2 regions of the Micromonospora sp. SYSU B005 genome follow, and region 1 is predicted to be linked to the other one. Evidence: riboswitches for the same ligand, from Rfam matches in the RefSeq annotation. Region 1 holds a riboswitch; the other holds the start of a gene.
What was found. Region 1 has a riboswitch for cobalamin ahead of metE (5-methyltetrahydropteroyltriglutamate--homocysteine S-methyltransferase). Riboswitches for the same ligand answer to the same signal wherever they lie in the genome.
Positions count from the first base shown of each region.

Region 1 (9,401 bases):
GGCTCACCCCGGCGGTGGTCTTCGGACTCATTCCGATCATCGACGTGCTGCTCGGTGACGACGGAGAGAACCCGCCCGACGACATCGCCCGGCGGTTGCAGGAGATCCGTTACTACCGCTGGATCACGTTCCTGTTCCTGCCGGTGCAGTACGCCGCCCTGCTGCTCGGAGCATGGGTCTGGACGCGTGGCGGCCTCGGTGTCGCCGGCGCCGCCGGCCTGGTCGCCACCATCGGGATCGTCAACGGACTGGCCATCAACACCGCACACGAGCTCGGCCACAAGCGCGAGACGGTCGAGCGGTGGTTGTCGAAGATCGCGCTCGCGCCGACCGGGTACGGCCACTTCTACGTCGAGCACAACCGCGGACACCATGTCCGTGTCGCCACACCGGAGGACCCGGCCAGCGCCAGGCTGGGGGAGAGCTTCTACTCGTTCTGGCCACGTACGGTCTGGGGCAGCCTCATCTCGGCGTGGCGGCTGGAGACCGGCCGCTTCCGGCTGCGCCACAGGAGCCCGTGGACGCTGCGTAACAACCTGCTCAACGCCGGGCTCATGACCGTCGTACTCTTCGCCCTGCTGATCGCGGTGTTCGGGTGGCGGCTCGTGCCCTTCCTGTTCCTGCAGGCGATCGTCGGCTTCTCGCTGCTGGAAGCGGTCAACTATCTCGAGCACTACGGATTGTGCCGCCGGCGCACCGCCACCGGCCGCTTCGAGAAGGTCGACCCACGGCACAGCTGGAACAGTGACCGCGTCGTCACCAACGTGTTCCTCTTCCAGCTGCAACGCCACAGCGACCACCACGCCAACCCGCTGCGCCGCTACCAGACGCTGCGCAGCTTCGACGTCTCGCCGCGACTGCCCGGAGGCTACGCCTCGATGGTGTTGCTCGCTCTCGTCCCGCCGCTGTGGTACCGGGTGATGAACCCACGGGTTCTGGCGCACTACGGCGGCGACCTGAACCTCGCCAATCGCCACCCCCGCGCCGAGGCCCGGCTGCGTCGCCGCTACGGCCGGCCCGCCGCGGACACCACAGCGGTTCCCGCCGCCTGACCCGGCCCGGGACGTGTGGGGCTGACGGCACCTCTCTGTGTCAAGGCGTAGGATCTCTGTTCCTGCACGGAACGGGGCCGTGCCCGGCCGATCGCGCCGCTTCGGCCTCGCCGGGCGCCGCGGCGTCCGGGACGAAGGGTGGACACCCCGGATGCACCAGCGGATCCTGCTGCGAGCCCGCAAGGGCCCGTTCGACGTCGTCACCGCCGAGGAGACCTACGAGCGGGACTGGATCGGCAAGAACAGCGGCAACCTGGTCTTCAGCCACGCCGCGCACAAGCTGCTGGCCACCTCGACGGCGGAGATCACCCCGTCGCGGTTCCGGGCGGACCCGCGCGATGCCGACGAGATCAACGAGAAGTACGACGTCTTCGTGATCCCGCTGGCGAACGCGTTCCGCCACGACTACGCGAACCGGTTGACGTCGATGGCCCGGCTGATCGAGCGGCTCAAGATCCCGGTGGTGGTGCTCGGGGTCGGGGCGCAGACCGACGTGGACGGCGGCCTGGAGTCCCTGCGCCCGATCGACGAGCCGGTGAAGGCGTTCTGCCGGGCGGTGCTGGACCGGTCGCACAGCATCGGCGTACGCGGCGAGATCAGCGAGAACTACCTGCGTGCGCTGGGCTTCTCCGCCGTCGAGCAGATCGGCTGCCCGTCGATGTTCCTGCACGGTGACAGCCTGCGGGTCGAGAAGGCGAAGGTGGCCCTGAGCACCCAGGACCGGCTCGCGTTCGTCATCTCGCCGTACGTCCGCGCGTTGGCCCCGCTCGTCCGCCACCACCACCAGCGCTACCCGAACCTGCGCTACATCGCGCAGGGCCTGTACACCCTGGGCACCCTGCTCTACGGCGACGCACCGAACTTGCGCGGCAAGACCGACGACATGCCGATCCACACCTCACATCCGCTCTTCGTCGAGGACAAGGTGCGGATGTTCATGGACCCGTGGCCCTGGATGGAGTATCTCGCCGGATTCGACTTCGCCTTCGGCACCAGGATCCACGGCACCATCACGGCGCTGATCTCCGGCACTCCCGGGTATCTCCTCGCACACGACTCGCGCACCCTGGAACTGGCCCGCTACTTCGACATCCCGCACCGGTTGATGCGCGACGTGCCGCCCGACGTCGACGCCGCCCAGCTCTACGAGGAAGCCGACTACACGGCCCTGAACGAGGGCCACAAGGAGCGGTTCGCGCGGATCACCGCGTTCCTCGCCAGGCACGACCTCGGCCTGTCGTTCGCCGACGGGGACAGCGCCACCCGCTTCGACGAGCAGGTCCGCCGAACCGTCTACCCGCCGGCGGTCCGGCCGGCCTCCGCCTACACCGCCGAGGAACTGCTGGCGCGCATGCAGTGGCTGCGGGACGAGAACCAGGCGCTGCAGCAGAAGCTCAAGGCACGCCGCGCGCAGCCACTGCGCGACCAGGTCAAGCAGGCGGTGGGCGGCCGGGTCCGCCGGATGCTGTCGCGCTGACCGTCGTACGCCTGCGCAGGCTTCGCCGGCCGCGAATCGCGAGAACCCTTCTTATTCCCATCGACCGGCATTACGCTCTGGGCCAGCCCTGAGGTGCATCACATCGGAGGTTCCTATGAGGACGATGACCATCCGTCGCACGACTGCACTCCGTCTGGTGTCCGGCGCACGCCGGCTGTGGATCGAGTGGTGCTGGTAACTGCCGGCCCGGCGGGCGCTCCCGGGCGCCCGCCCCTGCGGCGCCGGGCCCTGCGGTGACGGACGGCGCGGAGCGCTACGACTGCCACCGCGACCACGGACCGTACGCCGGGGTCTCGGCCTTCCTCGGTCGCGTCGCCGCCGACCGGCCCCGCCTGGCGGCCCGGCACGCGGTCGAACTGCACGCGATCGTTCCCCGGCTCGATCCGGCGGCCCGGCCGGCCGCCGAGGAGGAGCCGATCCGCTTCCACCCGGCCCGTCGTACCGCCTGTCTGGCCTACGGCGCGGCGGAGCTGGTGGCAGCCTGGGCCGGCACGCTCCGGCGGCCCGTGACCGTCCGGTTCGATCACGTCGCCAGCGCCGACGAGACGACAGCCGAACTGCTGGGCGCGCTGGCCCGCCGGCTCGGGCCTTCCCCGGTGCGCCTCGACCTGCGCGACGACGGTGCCCCCGACCCGGCGCCCGACGAGCGCACCCCGCAGGCGTTGCGGCGGGCCCTGGGCGACAGCCTGGCCAGCGGCTACTACCACCACGCGGCCCGGGTCGCCCGGCGCGGGCGGGCGGCGGTCACCCCCGACGGCGACCTGCGGCACTGGTGGGCGTTCACCACCGGCCTGGCCACCGCCCTGGCGGCCCTGAACCGGGCCGCCGAGGCGCTCGACCTCTACGACGAGGCGCGGGCCGCCACCGACGATCCGAAGATCACGATGTCGGCGGCGTACGCCACCGCCATGCTGCACGCCCGGCACCTGCCGGCGGCCGACCAGGACCCGGCGCTGGCCCGGCAGTGGCTGGAGCGGGCGCTGTACCTCGCCACCGAGCTGGCCGACCCACGCCAGCGGCTGTTGTCGACGGTCTTCTACGAGCAGGGCCTGGCGCTGCTGGACAGCCGGGCGGGCCGGCCCGACCGGGCGCTGCGGCTCGTGGACGACGGGCTGGCCCGGCTGACGGCCGCGCTCGGTCCCGGTGAACGCCCGCAGGACCTGGCCCGGCTGCGCCACAACCGGGCGCAGGTGTACCTCGCGCTGGGCGACCCGGCGCGGGCGCTGGCCGACCTGGACACCGTGATCGCCCACGACCCCGGCAACTGCGAGTACTACGTGGACCGCGCCGCCCTCTACCGGGCGGCGGGCCGGACCCGAGCCGCGATCAGGGACTACGACGCCGCCATCCGGCTGGGACCGCACCTGCCCGAGGCGTACTACAACCGGGCCGCGCTCCAGCAGGAGCGGGGCCGCCCCGAGCGGGCGCGCGCCGACCTGGAGCGGGTGCTCGCCATCGAACCGGGGCACCTCGACGCCCGGATCGCCCTGGTCAACCTGCACGTGGAGCGCGGCGCGCTGGACGCCGCCGAGGCGGGCGCGCGGGCCGGGCTGGCCGGCGCTCCGCAGGAGCCCGCGCTGCTGTGCACCCTGGGCCTGGTCCTCGCCGAGCGTGGCCGGGCCGCCGAGGCCGACGAACTGCTCACCCGGGCCCTGAGCGGTGACCCCGAGCTGGTGGAGGCGTGGACGAACCGGGCCGCCGCCCGGTTCGAGCGCGGCGACGTGGCCGCCGCGCTCGCCGACCTGGACCGGGCGGTGGCGCTGTCGGAGGCTCCCGTGCCGCGCTACAACCGGGGTACGGCCCTGGCCCGGCTGGGCCGGTGGGACGAGGCGGCCCGCGACTTCGCCCAGGCGCTCGCCCAGCCCGGCCTGGACCGGGCCCTACGGCGGGATCTGCGGGCGGAACTCGCCCGGTGCCGCCGGGCGCTGGCCGTCTGACCCGGCCCGGCCGGGGAGCCGGCGCTCGTCGTGCGCCGGCCCCGGTCCGGGGAAGGGGAGTGGGCTCAGCAGCCCTGGCGGCGGCTGTAGATCTGGTGGCGCTGACCGGCCCATCCGATGTAGCCGACCGCCTCGACGCAGTAGTTCGCCGTGCCGGTGACGGCGACCGGGCCGGCGTAATAGCTGAAGTCACCGGAATTGGTGTCCGCGCCGCCCGACCGGGTGCAGTGCGCGCCCTCGCCCGACCGCTCCGCGCAGCGGTAGATCTGCACGAAGGTCGGCGCCGACTTCCCGTACGCCGCGCCGCGGTGGTAGAAGCAGGCGCTGTTGGTGCCGCCGTTGCTGCTGTTGTAGTAGATCACCAGTTCACCGAGCCCGGACGACTGCACCTGGCTGTAGGTGATGGTCCCCGAGCAGGAGCCGGCCGCGTGGGCGGCGGGAGCACCGACAGTCAGGCCGGCCGCGACGGTCACCAGCGCGGTCAGCGCCGAAAGCATGCGTCTCATGAACTACCCAATCCACAGTCGACTGTTCCGGAGTGGATCTTAATCAACCGGTGACCTTCACGGTGGCCCCAATCCATAGGCAACCACCTATTGACAAACAATATTAACAATTGGACCCTGCTGAGAGAGCGCTCTCCCGTCCCCCTGTCTCCAGCGAGGTGTCGCCATGCGTCTCCGAAGAAGGCTGCTCGCCGCCGCGTCCGCCCTGCTCGCCGGGCTCACCGGCGCCGTCGTCGCCACGCCCGCCCAGGCGGTCGGACCGGCGTTGCTACCGGTCACCGTCACCAACACCACCGGCCGCAGCGACCCGGTCTACCTCTACGTCATCGGCGTCCAGCTGTCCTCCGGCCGGCTCGGCTACGTCACCTCCGGCGGTGCCTTCGTGCCGTGGACCGGCGGGCAGATCCCGCCGTCACCCGCGCCGGACGTCTCCATACCGGGCCCCGGCAACGGCGGCAGCACCACGATCCAGTTCCCCCGCGGCTTCTCCGGCCGGGCCTACTTCTCCCTCGGGCAGAAGCTGACGTTCTTCCTCACCCCGGACGGACTGGTGCAGCCCGCGCCCTGGGCGGCCGGTGACGCGAACCGCGACATCCTGTTCGACTGGAGCGAGTTCACCTACAACGACTCCGGGCTGTGGCTCAACAGCTCCCAGGTCGACATGTTCGCCATCCCGCACGCGGTCACCGTGACCGGCGCCAACGGCGTCACCAAGCGCACCGGCGACGTGGTGGCCAACGGACGCAACGCGGTCATCGACGGGATCCGGGCGCAGCCGGGCTGGGCCGGCACCGTCCACACCCGCTCCGACGGGACCGTGCTGCGCGTCCTGGCTCCGGGCAAGGCGGCCGGGGCCGGTCTGCTCAGCACCACGTACCTGGACTCGTACATCGCGTCCGCGTGGAACGCGTACACCACGAAGACCCTGACCGTGGCGCCCTTCGCCGACCAGCCGGCCATCCGGTACTACGGCCGTACCTCGGGCAACACCATGACCTTCACCAACGGCAGCGGCCAGGTCGTCGCCTCCTTCAACCGGCCCTCCTCGGCCAGCGTCTGGGGCTGCGACGGCGACCTGCCCGCGCCGAACGACCAGGCGGTCGGCCCGATCTCGCGTACGCTCTGCGCCGCCCTCAACCGCGGCACACTCGGCACCATCGACACCCAGCCCAGCACGAACGCCGCCGACTTCTACCGCAGCAACCCCACCAACCAGTACGCCCGCCTGATCCACGCCAACATGACCGACGGCCGGGCGTACGCGTTCGCCTTCGACGACGTCGGCGGATTCGAGTCGCTGGTGCACGACGGCGACCCCCGTTCGGCCGGACTGATCCTCAGCCCGTTCACCGGCGGTGGCGGCGGCACCCCGACCACCGGGGTGCCAGTGGTCAGCAACTGGAACAACAAGTGCATCGACGTGCCGAGCTCCAACTTCGTCGACCGCGCGCCGCTGCAGATGTGGAACTGCAACAACACCAACGCGCAGAAGTGGACGTTCAGCGGCACAGCGCTCAAGAGCCAGAACAACAAGTGCATGGACATCGACGCCGGGTCCACCGCGAACGGTGCGGCGGTGCAGCTCTACACCTGCAACGGCACCGGCGCCCAGCAGTTCACCCTGAACGCGGCCGGAGACCTGGTCAACCTCCAGGCCGGCAAGTGCGTCGACATCAAGGACTGGAACGGCAACGACGGCGCGAGGCTCCAGCTCTGGGACTGCGGGGGCACGGCCAACCAGAAGTGGCGCAAGGGCTGACCGGCCCTGCGACGGGGGCGGGGGCCGACCGCGAGTCGCTCCCGCCACCCGCCAGCGCGACGGACGACGCGCGTCAAGCACCGGGCGAGCCGGCGGAGGCCGTTGTCCCAACGGGACGCCGGCCTCCGCGACCGGGCTTGGGCCCCGCGACGGCTCGCCGTCCCGCAGGACGGACGCGCCGACCACGTCGGCTCTCCGCCCCATACGATAGACAACGGTGCTGGTTCGCCGCGCCCGTGACGGGTGTGGCGTCGTAAGAGGGAACCCGGTGTGAGTCCGGGACTGCCCCGCAGCGGTGAGTGGGAACGACAGCCGTCATCGAAGCACTGGACCGTGAGGTCTGGGAAGCGACGGCCAGTAGGTGACCGGGTGGATCCGGTCGCGCCCGCGAGTCCGAAGACCTGCCCGCACCGCGCGCACCGTCCGGTGTGCGCCGCCGACGGTCGCTCGGGACGGCCGGTGCGGAAGCCGGTACGCCGCCTGTACCCCTTCCCTCCCGCCCCGATCGGCCTCGTGTGCTTCGAGGGAAGGGATCTCCATGAGTACCGCATTCGGTCAGAGCACCGTGCTGGGCTATCCGCGTATCGGGGGCAACCGGCAACTCAAGAAGGCCGTCGAGGCCTACTGGGCGGGCCGGATCGACGCCGAGGAGTTGACGGCGACCTCTGCCGCGCTACGGGCGAAGGTCTGGCGGACGCTGCGCGACGCGCGCCTGGACGCGATCCCGTCCAACACGTTCTCCTTCTATGACCACGTGCTGGACACGGCCGTCGCCGTCGGCGCGATCCCGCACCGGTTCGCCCGTCTCGGCCTCGGCGATCTCGGCACCTACTTCGCCATGGCCCGGGGCGTCGATGCCGAGCCGGCGCTCGAACTGACGAAGTGGTTCGACACCAACTACCACTATCTGGTTCCCGAGATCGGCTCCGACACCGCCTTCGCGGCGAATCCCGACAAGGCGCTGCGCGAGTACCGTGAGGCCCGCGAGCTGGGAATCGACAGCCGGCCGGTGCTGGTCGGGCCGGCCACATTCCTGCTGCTGGCCAAGCCCACCGAGGCGCGCGGCGAACCGTTCGACCGGTTGACCGACCTGGCCGACGTGTACGCCGACATCCTGCGATCCCTCGCCGCGGCGGGCGTGCGATGGGTGCAGCTGGATGAACCCGCCTACGTCGCCGACCGGAGCACCGCCGAGATCGACGCGTTGCGGGAGGCGTACACCCGGCTCGGCGCGGTGGAACAGCGGCCGGCGATCTTCGTCGCCACCTATTTCGGCGAGCTCGGTGACGCGCTGCCCGCCCTGCTCGACACGCCGGTCGAAGCGGTCGGCGTGGATCTGGTGGCCGGGCCCGGCAACCTGCGGCGGCTGGCCGGTGCGGGACCGCTGCGCGGCAAGACGATCGTGGCCGGCCTCGTCGACGGCCGCAACGTCTGGCGTACCGACCTGCGCGCCGCCGTGGCGGCTGGTGCCGCCGTCACCGCCCTCGCCGACCACGTCGCCGTGTCCACCTCGTGCTCGCTGCTGCACGTGCCGGAGGACCTGTCCGCCGAGACCGCTCTCGACCAGGCGTTGGTTCAGCGGCTCGCCTTCGCCCGGCAGAAGGTCGATGAGGTCGTTCGGCTCGGCCGCGCGCTGCGCAACGGCACCACGTCCCTGCCCGAGCCGCTGCCGCCCACCCCCGCCGCATGGCGCGACGACACCGTACGCGGCCGGCTCGCCGCACTGCGCGCCACGGATCGGCAGCGCGGCGCGTACCCGGAGCGAGCGGCGGCACAGCAGGCCCGGCTGAATCTGCCGCCCTTGCCGACCACGACCATCGGATCGTTCCCGCAGACCGACGAGCTGCGCCGCGCGCGTGCCGAGCATCGAGCCGGCCGCCTCGACGACACCGTCTACACCCGGCGTATGCGCGCCGAGGTCGAGCACGTCGTCCGGCTTCAGGAGCGGCTGGGTCTGGACGTGCTCGTGCACGGCGAGCCGGAACGAAACGACATGGTCCAGTACTTCGGCGAGCAGCTGGCCGGGTTCGCCGCCACCGAACACGGCTGGGTCCAGTCCTACGGCTCCCGATACGTGCGTCCGCCCGTCATCTACGGCGACGTGGCACGCAGGGCGCCGATGACCGTCAACTGGTCCACCTACGCGCAGTCGCTGACCAACCGGCCGGTCAAGGGCATGCTCACCGGCCCGGTCACGATCCTGGCCTGGTCGTTCGTCCGCAGCGACCAGCCACTGGCAGACACCGCGGACCAGGTCGCGCTCGCCCTGCGCGACGAGTGCCGTGATCTCGAGGCAGCCGGTATCCGGGTCATCCAGGTCGACGAGCCGGCGCTGCGTGAGACGCTGCCACTGCGCAGGGCGGACCAGAAGGCGTACCTGGACTGGGCAGTCGGGGCGTTCCGCCTGGCCACCTGCGGAGTCGCCGACGACACCCAGATCCACACCCACCTGTGCTACTCGGAGTTCGGGGAGGTGATCACGTCCATCGACGCCCTCGACGCCGACGTCACAAGCATCGAGGCATCCCGCTCCCGGATGGAGGTCCTCGACGACCTCGCCGCGATCGGATACCGCCGGGGTGTGGGGCCCGGCGTCTGGGACATCCACTCACCCCGGGTGCCGTCCCACGACGAGGTCGTCGGCGCGCT
Region 1 covers NZ_JAXCFU010000021.1:26,259-35,659, reverse strand. The annotation lists gene SM452_RS28405 (alkane 1-monooxygenase) at 1-1,052, shown strand, start outside; gene SM452_RS28400 (polysaccharide pyruvyl transferase family protein) at 1,204-2,529, shown strand; gene SM452_RS28395 (tetratricopeptide repeat protein) at 2,784-4,487, shown strand; gene SM452_RS28390 (hypothetical protein) at 4,553-4,993, opposite strand; gene SM452_RS28385 (beta-1,3-glucanase family protein) at 5,160-6,752, shown strand; cobalamin riboswitch at 6,957-7,175, shown strand; gene metE (5-methyltetrahydropteroyltriglutamate--homocysteine S-methyltransferase) at 7,291-9,401, shown strand, end outside.

Region 2 (9,401 bases), on a different contig from region 1:
TCGCCGGCGTCACCGGCCCGGTGGTCGTCGAGCCCGGCGACAGCGCGTTCTTCCGCGTGATGCGCCGCTCCTACCTGCTGCTCGGTGACCTGACCCGGCCGCTGCACTACGAGCGCGTGTCCTGGGGCGCCGGGGCGAACATGGCGGTGAAGCGCTCCGTCTTCGAGGCGGTCGGCGGGTTCCCGGAGGACTCCCCGATGCCGCTGGGCGGCGAGGACCTGCACCTCGGGCTGCTGCTCACCGACGCCGGTTACGTGCTGCTCACCGACCCGGACGGGGTGATCACCCACGACACCGGCGTCGCCGACACGTTCCGCGCGGTCGCCTACCGGTTCACCACGTACGGGCGCTCCGAGCAGTGGCTCTGCCTCGCCCACCCGCACCGGCGCCGGTTCGTGCTCAACACCGCCAGCACGCTCGCCGTGACCGCGCTGGCCGGGCTGCTGACCGCCCGCCGCAGCGGTGGGCGCAGCCTGCTCGCGGTGCCGGCCGTCGCGGCCGCGGTGATCGCCGCGAAGACACCCGGCCGGCTCGGCGGCGACCGGGGTCCGCGCGCGGTGGCCGAGTCGATGGCCTGCGCGGCGATCGAGACGCTCTTCGACGGGGCCGCGTTCGTCACCTCACTCCGGCTCGGCCGCCCCGACCTGCTCTTCACCGGTTTCCGCGCGCCGGACGAGGCCGACTACCAGCCGGACGGGGCGGACCATCGGCCGGACGAGGCGGACCGCCGGCCGGTCGCGCCGGTGGCGGCCTGACGGAGGGAGTGGTGGTGCCGACGACGTACCCGCTGGCCCCCGGCCAGCAGATGATGTGGGAGTTCATGACCGCGCTCGACCCGGCCCGCCCCGGCGCCTCACGGCTCGTGGTGGTGGAGTTCCGCCGGCTGCGGGGCGCGCTGCGGGTCGACGTGCTGCGGCAGGCGATGCAGGACGTGGTGGACCGGCACGACGCGCTGCGGATGCGGTTCGACCGCATCGGCGTGGAGCCCGAGGTGCGGATCCTGCCGCACGTCGAGTCGCCGCTGGAGTACGTCGACCTGTCCGGCCTGCCGCCGGCCGAGCAGCAGGCCCGGGTCGAGCGGATCGCGTACGCGCACCGCAACGACGCGTTCGACCCCGGCCGGGCGCCGCTGTGGCGGGCCGCCCTGGTCCGGCTCTCCGAGACCGAGCACGTGCTCGCGCTCTGCTTCTTCCACATGGTCTCCGACGGCTGGTCGTGCCGCGTCGTGGTGGAGGACCTGTGCCACGCGTACTCGGCCCGGCTCGGCGCGGCCGATCCGCAGCCGCCGCTGGGCGTGGACCCCACCGCGCTCGCCGCGCTCCAGGAGGCGGAGCAGGCCGGCAACGGCATCGACGCCGCCGCCCGGGCCGCGTACTGGCGGGACCGGCTGCGGCCGGTGGAGCCGTACCAGCTCTTCCCGGCGTCGACGCCGGCGCCGGACGTCGCGCTCAGCGCCGAGGTGGCCACCCGCTTCGCGTTCCCGCCGGAGGTCACCGCGCGGCTGCGTCCGGCCGCCCGGCGGGCCCGCACCAGCCCGTACGTGCTGCTGCTGGCCGCGTACCTGGTGCTGCTGTCGCGGCGGGCCGGCCGGTCCCGGGTGGTGCTGGGCACCACCACGCTGGGCCGGGAGAGCCCGTTGTCCCGGCAGCTCGTCGGTCAGTTCACGAACAACGTCTACCTGCCGGTCGACGTCGCGGCGGACGCGCCGATGAGCGCGGTGGTAGGCGCCGCGCACACCTCGCTGGCCGAGGCCGTCGCGCACGCCACCGCGTTCCACCGGCTGGCCCGGGCGGTCCGCCCCGACTTCGCGGCGATCCGCCCCTGGCCGGACAACCACCTGTTCGACGCCTGGTTCCAGTCCGCCGCGTCGGCGTCGCCGGTGCTGCACTGCCCGGGGCTGCGGGTGGAGCCGGTCGACATCACCGCCCGGCCCGCGCCCGGCACACCGCCGCCGGTGGTCGCCGCCGACGTGCCGCCCGAATGCCTGCCCGTCTGGGTCAAGCGGGGTTCGCCGATCGTCGTGGTGGACGACGACCGGGCCGGCGGCGTGGTGATCCGCAACCGGGGCGTGTTCGGCGACGACCTGGTACGCGGCCTGATCGACGACTACGTCGCGGTGGTCTCGGCGCTCGTCACCGACCCGGCCACCACCCCGGAGCGGGTACGCCTTCCTGACGGTGCGTGCTTCCTCGACCACGCGATCGGGTAGGAGTTCCGACGGACCGATCGGAGAGAGGTACGACGACCATGACGGACACCTCGACGAACCAGCACACGACGGAGCAGCCCGCGCCGCCGGTGCCACGCTCGGCCGTACGGGCCCGCTGGTCGGTGGCGCTGCTCTTCGTCATCATGGGCCTGGCCATCGGCGGGTGGTCGGCCCGCGTACCGGAGGTGCGGGACGCGGTAGGCGTCGGCAACACCGGCTGGGGCCTGGCGAACATCGCCACGAACGCCGGGGAGCTGGTCTCCCTGGTCGTGGTGGCGGTGCTGATCAGCCGGATCAACACCCGCCGGCTGGCGCTGGCCGGGGCCGCGCTGATCCTGCTCAACGCGCCGCTGCTGGCCGCGTCCACCACAGTGGTGGCGCTGGTCGGCGGCCTGGCGGTCTGGGGCTTCGCGGCGAACCTGCTGGCCACGCCGATGAACGCCCAGTCGGTAGAGGTGCAGAAGCGCTACGGGCGGCCGATCCTGTCCACGTTCCACGCCGGCTTCAGCATCGGCATGCTGGCCGGTGGCCTCTGCGGCACCGGCGCCGCGGCGATCGGGATGTCCCCGTCGGCGCAGATGGCCGTCACCAGCGTCCTGCTGGGCGCGCTGCTGATCGGCACGCACCGCTGGCTGCCTGATACGCCCCGGCAGGAGACGAAGGACGGCGAGGCCCGGCGACGGCTGCGCGACCGGTTCACCCCGCAACTGCTGCTGCTCGCGGTGATCGCGTTCCTCGCCTCGTTCATCGAGATGGCCGGCGCACAGTGGAGCGCGCTGTACGCGACCGAGGTGGCGGGCGCCGCCGCGGTGCTCGCCGCCGCCACGTACACCTGTCTGTCGCTCGCCGCCACCGTCGCCCGGCTGGTCGGAGACCGGCTGGCGGGCCGGTTCGGGCGGATCCGCTTCGTGCGGCTGTCCGCGCTCGTCGCCACAGCGGGTGTGGCGCTGCCGGTGGCGTACCCCCATCCGGCCGCGGTGATGGCCGGCTTCGGACTGCTCGGCTTCGGCCTGGCGTGCGTGACCCCGACGGTGCTCGGCTTCGCCGGCGAGCAGCCGGGCCTCACCTCCGGTGAGGGCGTCTCGGTGGTGGCGATGGGCCAGTGGCCGGGCGCGTTGCTCGCGGCGCCGGTGATCGGCCTGCTCGCCGGTGCGCTGAACCTGCGCAGCGCGTTCGTGGTGGTGGCCGTGATGGCGGTCGCCGTGGTGGCGTTGATCGGGCGGGTCCGGGCGACGGCGCTGCCCGGTGAGAGCCCGGTCCCGCCCCGGCCGTGACGGCCGGGGCGGGGCGGCGGTCAGAAGTCGTCGTCGAAGGTGACCGACCCGGTCACCCCGACCTGGTACGCCGACACCCGGCGCTCGAAGAAGTTGGACAGCTCCTGCACGTCCTGCAACTCCATGAACGCGAACGGGTTGCCGCTGCCGTACATGGGGGCGATGCCGAGCACTGCGAGGCGCCGGTCGGCCACGTGCTGGAGGTACTCGCGCATGTCCGCGAGCGACATCCCGGGCACGCCCTGCCCGAGCAGGTCCGCGGCGAAGCCCACCTCGCACTCCACCGCCTCGGCCAGCATCTCCCTCACCTGCTTCTCCATCTCGTCGTCGAACAGGTCCGGCTCCTCGGCGCGTACGGTCTCCACCACGTCGAAGGCGAACGCCATGTGCATCGACTCGTCCCGGAACACCCAGTTGGTGCCGGAGGCCAGCCCGTTGAGCAGGCCCCGGGAGCGCAGGAAGTAGACGTAGGCGAACGCGCCGTAGAAGAACAGGCCCTCGATGCACGCGGCGAAGCAGATCAGGTTGAGCAGGAACGCCCGCCGGTCCGCGCGGGTCCGCAGCTCGCGCAGCTCGAAGATCGAGTCGATCCACCGGAAGCAGAACTCGGCCTTGCGGGCGATCGACGGGATGTTCTCCACCGCGGCGAACGCGGCGAACCGTTCCTTCTCGTCCGGCACGTACGTGTCCAGCAGGTTCAGGTAGAACTGGACGTGCACCGCCTCCTCGAACAGCTGCCGGGACAGGTAGAGCCGGCCCTCGGGCGAGTTGACGTGCTGGTAGAGGTTGAGCACCAGGTTGTTGGCGACGATGGTGTCGCCGGTCGCGAAGAACGCCACCAGCCGCGACACCAGGTGCCGTTCGGCGGGGGACAGCTTCGCCAGGTCGGCGAGGTCGGAGTGCAGGTCCACCTCCTCGACCGTCCAGGTGTTCTTGATCGCGTCCTTGAAGCGGTCGAAGAAGCGCGGGTAGCGCATCGGCCGCAGGGTCAGGTCCATGCCGGGGTCGAGCAGCATGTGCCGGTTCGGTGCGGTGGTGGTCACTGGCATGCCTCGCAGCTCTCGGGGTTCTCCAGGGAACAGGCCAGCGCCTCGTCGTCGCTCACGGCGGAGACCACGCCGGAGACCGGGGCGAGCACCGGCGCGACGGTGGCCTGCTGGATGCGGGTGGCGGGACGGGAACGCAGGTAGTAGGTGGTCTTCAGCCCGGCCTTCCAGGCGTACAGGTACATCGAGGACAACTTGCCGATGGTCGGCGCGCTCAGGAACAGGTTCAGCGACTGGGACTGGTCGACGAACGGCGCCCGCGCGGCGGCCAGGTCGATCAGCGCCCGCTGCGGCAGCTCCCAGGCGGTGCGGAACAGCTCCCGAACCGGCGCGGGCAGTTCGGCGATGTCCTGCACCGAGCCCTCGGCCCGCTTGATCCGGTCGCGGACCTGCGGCGTCCACAGCCCGCGCGCCTTCAGCTCCCGCACCAGGTACGTGTTGACCTGGAGGAACTCCCCGGACATGGTCTCGCGCTTGAACAGGTTGGACACCTGCGGCTCCACGCACTCGTAGCAGCCGGCGATGGAGGCGATGGTGGCGGTCGGCGCGATCGCCACCAGCAGCGAGTTGCGCAGCCCGTGTGCGGCGATCCGCTCGCGCAGCGCCGCCCACCGTCCGGCCTGCGCCGGCTCCGCGCCCCACAGGTCCGGGTGCAGGTCACCCTTCGCGGCCCGGGTCTGCGGGTACGCCGGATGCGGCCCGAACCGCTCGGCCAGCCCGGCGGACGTCTCCAGCGCGGTCAGCAGGATCTCCTCCTGGACGCGGGTGGACAGCTCCCTGGCCTGCGCCGAGTCGAACGGCAGGCGCAGCGTGAAGAACGCGTCCTGCAACCCCATCAGCCCGAGCCCGACCGGCCGCCAGCGCGGGTTCGACGCCGCCGCCTGCTCGGCCGGGTAGTAGTTGATGTCGATCACCCGGTCGAGGAAGACCACAGCGGTGCGGACCGTGGCGCGCAGCCGCTCCCAGTCCACGCCGTCGGCGGTGACGTGGGCGCCGAGGTTCACCGACCCGAGGTTGCACACCGCCGTCTCGGCGTCGTCGTTCACCTCCAGGATCTCGGTGCACAGGTTGGACAGGTGGATCACGTTGCCCGGCTCGCCGGTCTGGTTGGACAGCCGGTTCGCGGCGTCCTTGAACGTCATCCAGCCGTTGCCGGTCTGCGCGAGCGTGCGCATCATCCGCCCGTACAGGTCCCGGGCCTTCACCGTGCGCACCGCGTTCTTCTCGGCCGCCCGGTACGCGGCGTCGAACGCCTCGCCGTACAGGTCGGGCAGCTCCGGGGCGTCCGACGGGTCGACGAGCGACCACTCGCCGTCGGCCTCGACCCGGCGCATGAACTCGTCCGGGATCCAGTTGGCGAGGTTGAGGTTGTGCGTACGCCGGGACTCCTCGCCGGTGTTGTCCCGCAGCTCCAGGAACTCCTCCACGTCCGGGTGCCACGGCTCCAGGTAGACGCAGGCCGCGCCCTTGCGCCGGCCGCCCTGGTTGACCGCGGCCACCCCGGCGTCGAGCGTCTTGAGGAACGGCACGATGCCGTTGGACCGGCCGTTGGTGCCCCGGATCAGCGCGCCCCGGCCCCGCACCCGCGACCAGGAGATGCCGATGCCGCCGGAGAACTTCGACAGCTTCGCGACCTGGTGGTACCGCTCGTAGATCGAGTCCAGCTCGTCGCGCGGCGAGTCGACCAGGAAGCACGACGACATCTGGGTGTGCCGGGTGCCGGAGTTGAACAGCGTGGGGGAGCTGGGCAGGTACGCCAGGCTGGACATCAGGCGGTAGAAGCCGACCGCCTCGCCCGGGGTGCGGGACAGCCCGCAGGCCACCCGCAGCAGCCAGTACTGCGGTGTCTCCACCACCAGCCGCGACTGCGGGTGCCGAAGCAGGTAGCGGTCCGCGACCGTGCGCAGTCCGAAGTACTCGAACCGGAGGTCGCCGTCCGGGTCCACGGCGTCGTCGAGCTTGCGGGCGTGCCGGGCCACGAACGCGGCCGTCTCGTCGCCGATCAGCCCCAGCCCGTGCGCGTACGCGATCGACTGGCTGAAGCTCGCCACGCCCTGACCGCGGACCTCCTTGTCCACGTACGCGGCGAGCAGCCGCGCCGCCAGCTTCGAGTACTGCGGCTCCTCGCCGATCAGCTCCGCCGCGGTCTGGATCGACAACCGGTCCAGCTCGGCGGTGGTCGCCCCGTCGTAGAGCCCGCTTATCGTCTTGGTGGCCACCCGCAGCGGGTCCACCTCGTCCAGGTCGGCGACCCAGCGCTCGACCGCCCGGACGATCTTGCCGACGTCCACCGGCTCGGTGTCGCCGTCCCGCTTGCGTACCCGCATCGCCGGCCGGCGGGCCTCGGACCCGCCGGTGGCGGACGGGGGACTCTCCTGCACGACAGTCATGACCTCTCCTCGCTGTCACCGTCTGGAGACGGCGGGAGACGCCAACGGGCACGGCGCGGCCGGCCCGGCTGCTGGCGTCGGTCGTCCCGCGCGACCTCCGGCCGCCGTACGCGGAGGCGTACGGCGCGCTGGCAGGTCTTCGGACTCGCGGGCCCGACCGGGGTCGCCGGTCGCCTACCGGCCGTCGCTTCCCAGGCCGATGGCCCAGTGCTGTTGACGGCTGTCGTTCCCACTCACCGCTGCGGGGCAGTCCCGGATTCCCACCGGGTTCCCTCTTGCCTCGGCCTTGCCCCCGGAGGGCTCGGCCGAACCAGCTGCGGCACCACCATATATGGCGGTGAGGGCTTGTGTGCAACACCAGATGTCGTGTCGGCGTGTCGGAATGATCTCACTGTCCACAGTGCCTACCCCCGATTCCGGCGCGGGCCGGCGGGCGCGATACTCGGCGTATGGGGAATACCGGGCGCCGCTGGGCGTGGGTGGCGGTCCTGCTCGTCGGCGGCGGGCTTCACCTGCTGGTGCTGGGGACACTCGCCGGCACCGGGACCGTCACGTTCATCCCGGCGCTGATCGTGCTCGGCGCGTGCGTCGCGCCCGCCACGTTCCTGGCCTTCGCCCAGGGGCGGCCGGCCCGCCGTCCGGTCCCCGGCTCCGTCGTCGGCGTCGCCGCGCTCCTCGGCGGCGTGGTCGGCGTGGTCGCCGCCGGCTGGCTGGAGTACGGCACGCTGCACCGCCTCGGTGTCCTGCCGATGGCGCTCGTCGGCCTGGCCGAGGAGACCGCCAAGCTGATCGTGCCGGCCGGCATCCTGCTGCTGTGGCGGCGGCACCCGTCCCCGGCGCAGGGCCTGGTGATCGGCGTCGCCTCCGGCGCCGGGTTCGCCGCGCTGGAGACCATGGGCTACGCGTTCGCCGCGTTCGTCGGGTCGGAGGGCAACCTCGGCGCGGTCGAGCGGACGCTGCTGGTTCGCGGTCTCACCGCGCCCGCCGCGCACCTGGCCTGGACCGGGCTGACCGCCGCCGCGCTGTTCACGTTCGCCGCCGCGCCCGGCGGCCGGAAGCTGGCGGCGTTCCTGCTCACCTTCGCCGCCGCCGTCACGCTGCACACCTGCTGGGACACGTTCGGCACCCAGCCCGCGTACGTGTTCATCGGCGCCGTGTCGCTGGGCTGGGTGCTGCTGCGCCTGCACCTGGACCGCGAGCGGCCGGCCCCGTCCGGGACGCCGGTCGTGCCGGCATCCCGGGAGACGGCCGCGCATCATCCCGGCTGAGCCGGGCGGCCGGCCGTCCGGCTCAGCCCGGCCCGTCAGCCGACGGCCAGCCGGACGCCGAGCGCGACGAAGGCGACAGCGCAGAGCCGGTCGACGCGCCGCGACCAGCGGCTGTCGCCCCACCGCCCGGCGAACCGTCCGGCGCCCACGCCGAGCGCCAGGTCCACGGCGAGCTGCACCGCGACGAACAGCGCCCCGAGCAGCACCAGCTGCGCCGCCACCGGGCCCGCCTCGGGCCTGACGAACTGCGGCAGGAACGCCACGCTGAACAGGATCATCTTCGGGTTGAGCAGGTTCGTCAGCAGTCCGCGCCGGAACGCCCGCCCGGCGCCGCCGTCCGGCCGGTCCGCACGCGCGCCGGGCCGGCCCGTGCCGCGCAACGCCCGCAGGCCCAGCACGATCAGGTACGCCGCACCGGCCCACCGGATCGCGGTGAACAGCACCGGGGACGCGGCGATGACGGTGGCGAGCCCGGCCACCACGGCGGCGACGTGCACCGCCTCCCCGGCGGCGACCCCGAGCGCGGCCACCGCGCCCGCCCGGGCGCCGTACCGGGTGGCGTTGGCGAGCACGAACATCATGTCCGGCCCCGGGGTGAGCATGAGCACCACGATCGCGGCCAGGTAACCGGCGAGCGTGGCGGCCGACAGTCCGAGCACCGCTCAGCCCTCCCCGGCGCCGTCGAGCAGCGCCCGGCGCAGCGCCAGCCGGTGCTCGCGCCGGATCTGCGCCTCCCGGTAGCGCCGCCGGTCGCCGTCGGTCTCGGTGTGCAGCGGCGGCACCGGCCGGGGCTGCCCGTCGTCGTCCACCGCCACCATCACCAGGTGCGCGGTCGCCACGTCCACCGGCGGCACCGCGCGGTCCCACCGGTCCGCGCTGACCTTCACCGCCACCTCCATCGAGCTGCGGCCGGCCCAGGTGATCCGGGCGTCCACGTGCACTACGTCCCCGACGCGTACCGCGCGCAGGAACGCGGTCTCGTCGATGGCGGCGGTGACGGCCGGTCCGTCGGAGTGGCGGGCGGCGACCACCCCGGCGACCGAGTCGATCAGGTTGAGGATGCGCCCGCCGTGGACCGTGCCCATCAGGTTGGTGTGGTGCTGGTCCATGATCTGCGACAGGGTCAGGTGCGAGGCCGACGGTGGTCGGCCGGTGAGCGTGATGGTGTCGGGCACTGTGCGGTTCCGTCCTCGCAGAAGCGGACCGCCGACCGG
Region 2 covers NZ_JAXCFU010000010.1:105,038-114,438, forward strand. The annotation lists gene SM452_RS22285 (glycosyltransferase) at 1-755, shown strand, start outside; gene SM452_RS22290 (condensation domain-containing protein) at 770-2,209, shown strand; gene SM452_RS22295 (MFS transporter) at 2,248-3,483, shown strand; gene SM452_RS22300 (ribonucleotide-diphosphate reductase subunit beta) at 3,504-4,532, opposite strand; gene SM452_RS22305 (ribonucleoside-diphosphate reductase subunit alpha) at 4,523-6,919, opposite strand; cobalamin riboswitch at 7,034-7,249, opposite strand; gene SM452_RS22310 (PrsW family glutamic-type intramembrane protease) at 7,369-8,187, shown strand; gene SM452_RS22315 (LysE family translocator) at 8,223-8,846, opposite strand; gene SM452_RS22320 (acyl-CoA thioesterase) at 8,850-9,362, opposite strand.
Region 2: another riboswitch for cobalamin. It lies ahead of SM452_RS22305 (ribonucleoside-diphosphate reductase subunit alpha); the one in region 1 lies ahead of metE (5-methyltetrahydropteroyltriglutamate--homocysteine S-methyltransferase).